3 regions of the Nocardioides panzhihuensis genome follow, and region 3 is predicted to be linked to each of the others. Evidence: riboswitches for the same ligand, from Rfam matches in the RefSeq annotation. Region 3 holds a riboswitch; each other region holds the start of a gene.
What was found. A riboswitch is a leader RNA that binds a small molecule or an ion and turns the genes downstream of it on or off. The one in region 3 is predicted to bind cobalamin.
Positions count from the first base shown of each region.

Region 1: linked by a shared signal. The riboswitch ahead of BJ988_RS08460 (CbtB domain-containing protein) and the one ahead of BJ988_RS17170 (CbtB domain-containing protein) in region 3 are both predicted to bind cobalamin.
Region 2: linked by a shared signal. The riboswitch ahead of BJ988_RS04285 (prenyltransferase/squalene oxidase repeat-containing protein) and the one ahead of BJ988_RS17170 (CbtB domain-containing protein) in region 3 are both predicted to bind cobalamin.

Region 1 covers NZ_JACBZR010000001.1:1,805,602-1,808,865, reverse strand. The annotation lists gene BJ988_RS08470 (cation diffusion facilitator family transporter) at 1-308, shown strand, start outside; gene BJ988_RS08465 (signal peptidase II) at 305-862, shown strand; cobalamin riboswitch at 1,118-1,288, shown strand; gene BJ988_RS08460 (CbtB domain-containing protein) at 1,312-1,506, shown strand; gene BJ988_RS08455 (CbtA family protein) at 1,508-2,266, shown strand; gene BJ988_RS08450 (DUF2752 domain-containing protein) at 2,486-2,950, opposite strand.
Region 2 covers NZ_JACBZR010000001.1:917,882-921,145, reverse strand. The annotation lists gene BJ988_RS04295 (CbiQ family ECF transporter T component) at 1-17, opposite strand, end outside; gene BJ988_RS04290 (hypothetical protein) at 14-541, opposite strand; gene BJ988_RS04285 (prenyltransferase/squalene oxidase repeat-containing protein) at 652-1,725, opposite strand; cobalamin riboswitch at 1,792-1,930, opposite strand; gene BJ988_RS04280 (hypothetical protein) at 1,994-2,635, shown strand; gene BJ988_RS04275 (NYN domain-containing protein) at 2,666-3,264, opposite strand, start outside.
Region 3 covers NZ_JACBZR010000001.1:3,613,899-3,617,162, forward strand. The annotation lists gene BJ988_RS17160 ((2Fe-2S) ferredoxin domain-containing protein) at 1-547, shown strand, start outside; gene BJ988_RS17165 (CbtA family protein) at 588-1,373, opposite strand; gene BJ988_RS17170 (CbtB domain-containing protein) at 1,373-1,588, opposite strand; adenosylcobalamin (AdoCbl) riboswitch at 1,590-1,732, opposite strand; gene BJ988_RS17175 (ABC transporter substrate-binding protein) at 1,741-2,814, opposite strand; gene BJ988_RS31025 (ABC transporter ATP-binding protein) at 2,811-3,264, opposite strand, start outside.

The DNA.
Region 1 (3,264 bases), 1.8 Mb from region 3:
TGATCATGCCCTGGCTGGCCCGGGCCAAGCGCAAAGCCGGGCTGGAGATGAACTCTCGCCTGGTGGTTGCTGATGCCGCAGAGACCCGACTGTGCGCATGGCTGTCGGTCTCCACCTTCGTCGGCCTGGTCGCGTTCGCCCTGCTCGGCTGGACCTGGATCGACCCGGTTGCCGGGTTCGTCATCGCCGGATTCGCAATCATGGAAGGCAAGGAAGCCTGGGAAGGCGAACTCGTCTGCGACGACGATTGCGAAGACGACGACCACGCCACCAAAGCCGACTCCTCGTGCTCGGACGGCCGCAAGTGAGCGCCCCTGTCGAAGCCACAGCCGAGGCTGGCGTCAGCGCTCTCAGACGCCGGATCGGACTCCTGGTCATCGCCATCGTCCTTGCCGGAGCGGACCTGACGATCAAGACCTGGGCCGAGCACGTCCTGCCAGGTAACCCAATCATGGGCGGACCGCTCGACCTCCAGCTCGCCTTCAACCCAGGGGTCGCCTTCTCCTTCGCCGCCGACGCGCCGGCATGGACCGTCGTCGCCGTCACGGCCGTGATCACCGCCGCCGTCGCCGTCGCGCTATGGCGAACGGCCCCTACAGCTTCCCTGCTATGGGGCAGCGCGCTCGCCACCGTGCTCGGCGGCGCTCTCGCAAACCTCATCGACCGCGCCGCTGACGGTCACGTCACCGACTACCTACACACCGGCTGGTGGCCCACCTTCAACCTCGCCGACACGCTCATCGTCGGAGGCGGGCTCCTCCTCGTCGCCCTGTCCTGGCGCACCAAGGACCGACCCAACGACCGACCTCAGGACGCAGAGACCGCCTGTCATCCATCCCCCTGTCGCGGTGACAGACCCTGACGTACCTGGCAACCCAGATGAGGGCCGACATCGAGCCAGCCTCTCTTGGCCTGGAGCCCCCGAACGCGCGCCGAGCCCGTGTCAGCGGCAGTGATGGAGGCGTGGAGCCACGAACAGACCCTCTACTTTGCACCTCAGGACACGGCTAGGAGTCGTGGGCCTCGACGACACGCACTGGGTCTGGAACCTCTCGGCAGCGAACGTCGGCCAGGGACGCACTCCGTGAACGCTCGTTGTGCGGCCTTCGACTATGTGCGATAGTAGCGGCGCCGCAGTGCACGGGAAGTCGGTGAAAGTCCGACGTGGTCCTCGCCACTGTGACCGGGAAGCCCCTCCTCACCCATGCCACTGGCCCGCCGGGCTGGGAAGGCGAGGAGAAGGCGTTGATCCGGAAGCCAGGAGACCGGCTGCGGCATCGTCCACGAGGTTCGTGGAAAGAAGGGGTCACGATGACCAACCCCACCAACCCGTCCAGCGCCGTCACCACGGTGCCGGCCTGGGCCTGGCTGCTTGCCGCAGCCGCCCTGTTCACCTTGTTCATGCTCACGCAGGAGAACGGCGCCCTTCTCGGCGCCGCCCAGGGCCAGTACCTGCACGAGCTCACCCACGACGCACGCCACGCCCTCGGCGTCCCCTGCCACTGACATGGGGTTCATAGATCTACTCCGCCGCGGTGCCGCAGCCGGAGCCGCAGCTGGCTGCGCCGCTGCCCTGATGATGTGGCTCGTGGTCGAGCCTCTGCTCCGCAAAGCCCTCGTCATCGAGGACGCCCGCAACGCCCGAGCCATGTCCGGCCACCGTAAGGGCGAGATGGAGGAGCCGCTCGTTTCCCGCGCCGGTCAGGTGCTCGGCGGCATGGCCACCGGCCTTGTCGTTGGCCTGTTGTTTGGCGTGGTGTTCGCGATCGTGTTCGGCAAGGTCCGGCACCGGCTCCCGGCAGCGACCGACTACGGCCGCTCGCTGGTACTGGCGGTGCTCGCCTTCGGCGTCTTCACCCTTGCGCCGGCGCTGAAGATCCCCGGCAACCCACCCGCAGTTGGCGACCCGGCCACGGTCAATCAGCGGACGCTGATCTATGTCCTGACGATCCTGATCGCGCTGGCTTTGGTGCTGGGGGCGTTCGAGCTGGACAAGTTCCTCGCCTCACGAGACCTGAGTGCGCCAGTGCGCACCACACTCGTGGTGGCGGCCTTTCTTTCGGTCGCCGGTGCCGTGTTCGCGCTCACTCCAGGCACGCCGGACAAGATCGCCAGCGATATGCCCGCGAAACTGATCTGGGACTTCCGGATCGCCTACCTCGCGCAGCTGGGCCTGATGTGGGCCACACTCGGAATGGTCTTCGGTCTGCTTCTCACGCCCCGTCGGGCGCGTGTGCCAACAGGCAGCGAGGTTTCCATCGCGTGAGCTCGACAGTCGGGCGCGTCCTGCCGGTCAACCCGAGCTCGCGCATAGGTCTCGAGATGGCTGCTCGCACGCCAAGGGGCAATTCGAGACGACGCCCCGGTCGTAGCCGGCGATGCCGTCTCGCAGCGCCTCCAGGTGGGCGTCGTGATCGACGCCCGGGTGCTTGCGGGGCTTGCGCAGCAACCGTCACGGCGGGCCGTGACTACCCACCGATCTCTGTCAACGCCACATGTCCGTGCCAGCCGTGAGCAGATCCGCACGCATCTGCTGGCGGATCTCGAGTAGCACCAGCAGGAGGAGTCCGGCGCCAATCATCCAGCGGCGCCGTTGAGGTGTCCATGCGAACCCGAACGTTACCCACCGACGACTGATGAGCCCGACAAAGGTGCGCAAGACCGCGAGGGCGGCACCGCCAACGATGAGGATGCTGAGAGGGTTGTACCGCCAGGCTTGGACCAGATTGCCTTGAGCGGTGTAGCGGGCGGCGCGGGTACCTCCGCACAGCGGATCCATGATCCCGAACTTGTGCAGCGGGCCATGGAGATCGATAGGCGGCAGACCGAAGAGCGCCATGGCCACAGCTATCCCGAGCGCAGCCAAAGCCAGGGCAGTGAGCCACCAATGGCGATCGTGGCGCTCGACCTCGAGCCGAAAGAAAGGAATGGCGATGGATACGTACGGCATGTCAGTCCTTGTCTGAACACGAATGGCGACTGGACTACTATGCCCCGTCCCACCCTCAACCCGTGTGTGCGCGCCGCCAGATCCTTGCGCCAGCTATATCTGGTCACCCCCGCGAGGGCTTGGAGATGTCCAGCACGAGGATGCAGATGAGCAAGAGGAGCCCAATGACCGCGTGCAGGAGGTCGCTGCCCGTCCGCCCCAGCGTGAGCGTGCCCGAGCAGCCTGAACTGTGACATCTGGCATATGCAGAATGAGGATGGCGATGAGCACGAACGTGCCCACGAGCGAGACGAACCCCAGTGATGGCGTAGCAG
Region 2 (3,264 bases), 2.7 Mb from region 3:
CGGATCACATCGCTCATCGCCGACGCCACCACACGGCACCGGCGAGAGCGAAGAGACCGAGGATGCCGACCGGCGCGACCCAGGCGGGCAGCGGCTCGGGGTCGGAGCTCGGCCGCGGCTCGGTGTTCGAGCCTGTCGAGTCCTCCGGAGATGACTCCGGCGACGGGCTTGAGGGCGCCCCCACAGCATCCCCAAGCACCGTCGCCGGAGCGGTAACGACATTGTCGTCTATCCACGTGAACGCAACACCCTGCCCGGAGGTCACGGCTATTTCGGTAACATTTCTGGAGGCGTAGCTCCAGGCGCCCGAGTCGTCGGTGATCCACAGCGACCAGTAGGCGTCAGCGGGCGGCATCTGGGCGCAGCCCGCCTCCTCCGGCCGGCCCGCGACGCGGCAGACGACGCTCGGCATCGAGGTCACGAAGGTGAGCGGATGTCCCGCCTTCTCGAAGAGATCGGCGCCGGTGTCGCCCTCCTCCGGCTGGACGCAGGCGACCTTGGGACCGCCGCCCAACGCGTTCGGCTCGACCACGACGGTCACGCCCGCGCACGGTTCCACGGCGGAGGACGCGGCTGACGATGAGACTGCGGATGAGACGGGTGCGGTGGCCCCGGCGAGGATCGCCAGGGCCACCGCTACGGACCGCAGAGTCAGCACGAGCTCTTCGCGGTCGCGTCCTTGGGCAGGAAGACCAGCGACGGCAGCGCCTGTGCGGCCGCGAGGCGGTACATCCCCTCGGACTCCTTCGTCAGCCCCTTGGTGTTGCCTTCGGTCAGCGCGGCGTCGTCGTAGGCCACCGCCCCGGCGTCGTCACCACAGGTCACGACGTGGTCGGCGACCCAGGCGGCCGCCTTCTCGGCGGCAGCGGTCTCGCCGGCACGCCCGAACGCCCATCCGGCCAGGCCGGTGGTGTTGGAGTTGGCGACGTTGCCGGTGGCTGCCTTCAGCGAGCCGTCCTCGGCCTGGGTCTCCTTCAGCCAGTCCGCGCCCGACTTGACGGCCTTCTCCGCCTCCGGGCTCGCCACCGACGACAGGGCGATCAGCGCGAACGCGGTCGCGTCGGCGTCCGGGACGGCCTTCGGGTCACCGTCGCAGGTCTGGTCGGCGGCAGCGGCGTCGGCGGTGAAGGTGACCCGGAACCAGCCCTCCTCGCACTGCTGCCCGGCCAGGAACTCCGCCGCGGCCGCGGCCTTCTTGCTCTCGGCGTTGCTCAGTGCCCACACGGCGTACGACTGGCCGATGGTGTTGGAGTAGTCGGCCGCCTCCTTGTTCTTGGTGTCGAGCTTGTCGGCGATCCGGCCGTTCTCGGCGACCGTGCCCTCGAGCTGCGTGAGCAGGCCGGGGTCGGAGGCGTCGACGTTCTGCTGGAGGACGAGCGCCTTCGCGGTGGCGCCGGCCGAGGTGACGGTGCCGAAGCCGGGCGAGGTGTAGGCGGCCTTGTTCTCCATCACGGCGTCGGTGATCGTCGCGAGCTCCTCGTCGTAGCCGCCGATCTCAGCCAGCGCGATCCCGATGTCGGCGCTGAGCCCGAAGTCGTCGGTGCCGTACTGCGCGTTGCGGGCCACACCCTTTGGCGCCTGGGCGACGAGCCAGTCGGCCACCGAGGTGGACACCTTGGCGTCGTAGGTGCTCTTCTCCCCCTCCTCGATGGCCTTGTCGCCGCAGCCGGCGAGCGAGGTGAGGGCGAGGGCGGCGGCGATGCCGCCGAAGACGGTCTTCTTCATGGTTCCTTCCGCGCTGTTCGTCGGGAAGGCACGAGGCCGACCCGCTGCGTTCCACGACAGCGTCAGGTCAGTACGCGTCCGTCGACGGGTGCTCCGGCTCGCTCAGGACACCTCGGAGTCCTGGGCCTACGGTTGCGGGTCAGCGCCGGAGTTCGACCGGCTTCCCCCACCACGGCGTGTGTTGATTGAGGCTCTGCTAATTCGGGGCAATCCTATGCCGGGCGGGCTCTGCTTGCGGGATCGCGGTTCGAGCAGTCACTCTGTCCCCATGCGCCACAGGATTCTCGGCCTTGTCGCAGCATCGATCTCGGCCACCCTTCTCGCCCTCCTCCCGACCATCCCAGCCCGGGCCGAACCGGCCCGGACATCGGTGACGTACGCCGATCTCGTCGCCATGTTCGGCGAGAAGGTCGGCGACCGGCGGACCGTCGAGACCGGCCTCCCGACCCTCAACCGCGCGATGGCCGACGCCCGGATCACCACCGCCTACCGACAGGCGGCCTACCTGACCACGCTCGCCAACGAGAGCTCGTTCCACCACGACGCCAAGGGCCGCGACAAGCGGAAGTTCACCGGCCGTGGCTACATCCAGCTGACCGGCGAGGCCAACTACACCGACGCCGGCGCCTACTTCGACATCGACCTGCGCCGCCGCCCCGAGCTGGCCAGGTCCCTGGACCACAGCGCGCCGATCTCGCGGTGGTACTGGACCGTCGCCCGCGACATCAACCCGCTCGCCGACGCCCTCGACATGGGCAAGGTCAACGCGGCGATCGGCTACCCCCGCAACAAGGCCGAGGACGCCGAGCGCTGCCGCGACTTCAAGGCCGCCCTGAAGCACCTCAACGGGTCGGTGCCCAAGGGGATCAGATGCGCCCGTCCGGCCGTCGCGGAGACGCGCGGACGGTGATGTCCGCAGAGGACGTACCGGAGGGGTACGTCACTTCCTGCCGTTGCGCCGGTCGCTGACCGCGATCGCCGAGGTGCCCTCGTCCTTGAGCTCGAACAGGTCGATCGCCTTGATCAGCTTGGTCCAGGTGGCGTAGCCGTAGTTGCGGGGGTCCTCGGAGGACTGGTTGCGGATGCGGGAGACGACGGTGCCGACCAGGGCCCAGCCGTCGTCGTCGGCGGCCGCGGCGATGGAGTTGCGCAGCAGCTGGATCAGCCTGGCGTTGCGCTTCAGCACCTGGCCCGTGGTCGCGGCGGCGGCCTGCTTGCGGGCGGGCGCTACGCCGGCCTCGGTCTCGGTCACCTCCTCGGTGTCACCGAGCTTCTCCACGACGGTGAACCGGGTGCAGGCGCTCTTGAACGGCGCCGGTGTCTTCTCCCGGCCGTAGCCGTAGACCGCGCGACCCTTCTCCCGCAGGTAGTGCACCAGCGGGGTGAAGTCGGAGTCGGAGGAGACCAGCGCGAACGCGTCCGGGATGGCCGCATGGAGCAGCTCGACCGCGTCGATCGCGAGCGCCATGTCGGAGGCGTTCTTGTGCGCGGTCAGGTCGAACTGCTGCATCGGCCGGATCGCGGCGTCGTGCAGCTCCC
Region 3 (3,264 bases):
GCTGACCCGGCTCGCCGACTCCGGAGCCGAAACCATCACGCTGGCCGGCGTCAGCCTCGGACCGCTCGCCCCCGGCCACTCCTGGCTGCGCCGGATCGCCGCCCACTGGTGGCGTGAGCGCTCCGGGAAGCGCCCCGAGATCCAGGTCGCAACCGGGCTGGCGACCACGCGCGCCGAGCTCCCCGACGCGTTCGCGGAGACTCGGCCGATCACCGGCACCGAGCCCGGGCTGACCACGCCCGCCTGGGAGCGAGTCCCCGGCCACGTACGTCAGGTCCTGATCTGTCGCGGCCCACGCTGCACCGCAAAGGGCTCGGAGGAGACCGCCAGGGCGGTGATCCTGGGTGCGATGGAGGCCGGGCTCGGCGACGACGACCTGCTGATCACCCACACCGGCTGCCTGTTCCCGTGCAACCAGGCGCCGGTGCTCAGCGTGCAGCCCGACGACGTCTGGTACGGCAATGTAGAGGCGGCCGCCGCCCGGGTGATCGTGCGTGATCACCTGGCCGACGGCCGCCCTGTGGAGGCCTACCGCCTCCCCCGTTGACCGCCGAGTCGGCTCGTCCTCACCCAGCTCCACGTCGAGGTCACAACGTGGCGGCGAGAGCCTTCCGCTCCGCGACGGCGCGCTCCGCCGCGTACAACCTGCCGACCAGCCCGGTCAGCGCCACCCCGAGCACGCCCCACATCGTGGCGAGCGTGATCAGCGAGGCGAGTCGGAAGGACCACAGCGTGTCCGCCGGGAAGTCGCCGATCTCGTTGACCGTGACGAAGAGCTGGCCCGTGACGACCACGACCACCAGGTAGGCGGCGGTGCCGCCGACGACGGCCGCGTAGGTCCCGACCCGCTCCCGCAGCCGCACCGCGCCGTAGGTGGCGAGCACGGCTGCGAGGACGGAGACGAGCAGGTAGCCGAAGTAGACCGACGTACGCAGCCCGATGGTGTCCCCGCTGCCGACCGCGGGTGGCGTGGCCGGGTACTTGAGGAAGGGCACCAACGCGACCGCAACGAAGCCGATCAGCGTGACGAGCGCCGTCGACTGGCTCGGCGTGAGCCGTCCGAGGCGCCCCATCGTGGCGGCGGCGACCAGCCCGATGATTCCCCCGAGCGCGACGCCGACCGCCAGGGCGCCGGTCAGCAGCCCCCAGGTGCTCTGGTTGGTGCGGGAGACCTCAGCAGTCTCCTCGCTCCCACCTTCGGTGGCATGCGAGTGCGAGTGTCCGTCGCCGCCGCTGTCTTCTGATGAGATTGTCTCCAGGGCGATGGCAGCGCCGACCTGCGGCTCACCGACGGCGTACGCCACCAGGAAGGTGGCGACACCGGCGAGGAGTCCGGCTAGCAGGCCGCGTACGAGAAATGCACGCGCGCTCATCAGTGGCAGGGGTAGCCGAGCAGGTGACGACCGTCGTGGACCCACTCGTGGACGAGCGTGCCGGACGGGATCGAGACGGCGCCCTGGTCGGCGCTGATGAAGAAGAGCACCAGCAACCCGAGAAGCCCGAAGAAGAGCGCCCAGGGGGCCAGCTCACGGAGCGGGATGGTGGGAAGGTCGGCGCCGGCGACGGGCGCCACAGCATGCTGCGACATATGTCCTCCTCAGGGATTCTGCGTCCCTGTTCGATGGGGTTGGACGGACACTCGGGTCTGACTCCACCGCCGCGAGGCGATGTCACAGTAGCGCGACTGTGCCGGAGTTCCACCGGCTTCCTCATGTCCGTTGTGTGCACTATAGCCAGAACTCAGCGGAGCCACTCGTTGCCGTCGAGATTGGTGAGATCGGTGATGTCGAGCGTCGGCTCGATCCCCGAATCGGGGACGATCCCGAAGTGCTCCAGCGAGCGTCGGACCCACTCGGCGGCGTCGATGTTGAGGGGGCCGGAGACCCACATCGCGTAGGGCAGGTTGACGAACCTGTTCTCCTTGACGGCGGGCAGATCGCGGGAGGCGGGGTTCGACTTGAGGACCTTGACCTTCTCCTCGTAGGACTGGCCGGGGTAGTCCACGAAGTAGATGACGTCGGGGTTAGCGGCGGCGATGCGCTCCCAGCCGACCTCGGTCCAGGTGTCCTCGACGTCGCCGGTCGCGTTGGTCACCCCGGCGGTGTCGAAGATCGCCTGCGGCCCGCCGAAGGAGCCGGACGTGAAGATGGCATCGGTCCCGGAGTCGAACAGGAACGCCGTCGGTTCCTTCGCAGGATTCGGGGCACTCTCCAGGGCCTCGCGTCGCTCCTCGATGTCGGTCACGACCTTCTCCGCGGTCTCCCGGTGGCCGGTCAGCTCACCGATGTTGAGCAGGTCGGTACGCAGCGCCGTCCAGGCGTCCATGGTGCCGCGGTCGCCGTCCTCCTGCCGGCAGGTCTCGCTGAGCAGATAGGTGGCGATGTCCTGCTCGTGGAGCGTCTCGGGCAGCAGGTTGCGCGACTCGTCGAAGCCGTAGCCCCAGCCCGCGAACATCATCTGCGGCTTCACCGCCAGCACCGTCTCCAGGGTCGGCTGATCCTCCCCGACCACCCGGAGCTCGTCGACACGATCCTGCGGGTAGGCGAGCTCGAGCAGCTGCTTGTCACGCGCCAGACCGGTGACTGCGACGAGCTCGTCGCGTGCACCGGCGGCGAGCGCGATCGAGATGATCCCGCCGTCGTAGGCGTAGAGCTCGGTGAGCGGCTCGTCGACCGTGACCTTCTCGCCACAGTTCTCGACGGTGATCGCGTCGGTGCCGGCGGCACCGGACGCGGTCGTCTCCTCCGCTCCACAGGCGGTGAGGATCGTGGCGCCGAGTGCGAGCGCAGCGAGGCAGGCAAGGCGTGGAGTCATGCCGAGTGGTCCTTCCGGGGGTGGATGAGCAGGTGGGGCTGGGCCAGGTGCGGATGGGTCACCTGGACGGAGCCGACGCCGAAGTGGAGGTCGACGCTGATGGCGTCGAGGACCTCGGCGGGCGGGCCATGGGCCACGACCGTCGCCGGGCCGGTGTCGGGGTCGGAGCCCTGGGGCCGGCCGAGAACCGCCAGCCGGTCGAAGGAGCGAAGCGCCAGGTCGAGGTCGTGGATCGTCGCGACCAGGGTCTCGGCCCGGTCGGCGACCGTCTGCAGCAACCGCAGCTGCCAGGCGACGTCGAGGTGGTTGGTGGGCTCGTCCAGGAGCATCACCGGGCACTCCTGGGCGAGACCGCGAGCCATCACCGCCCGCCGCCGTTCCCCGCCGGAGAGACGGTCGCAGGGGTCGTCGATGCGGTCGGCCAGCCCGACCGCGTCGAGAGCCGCGCGG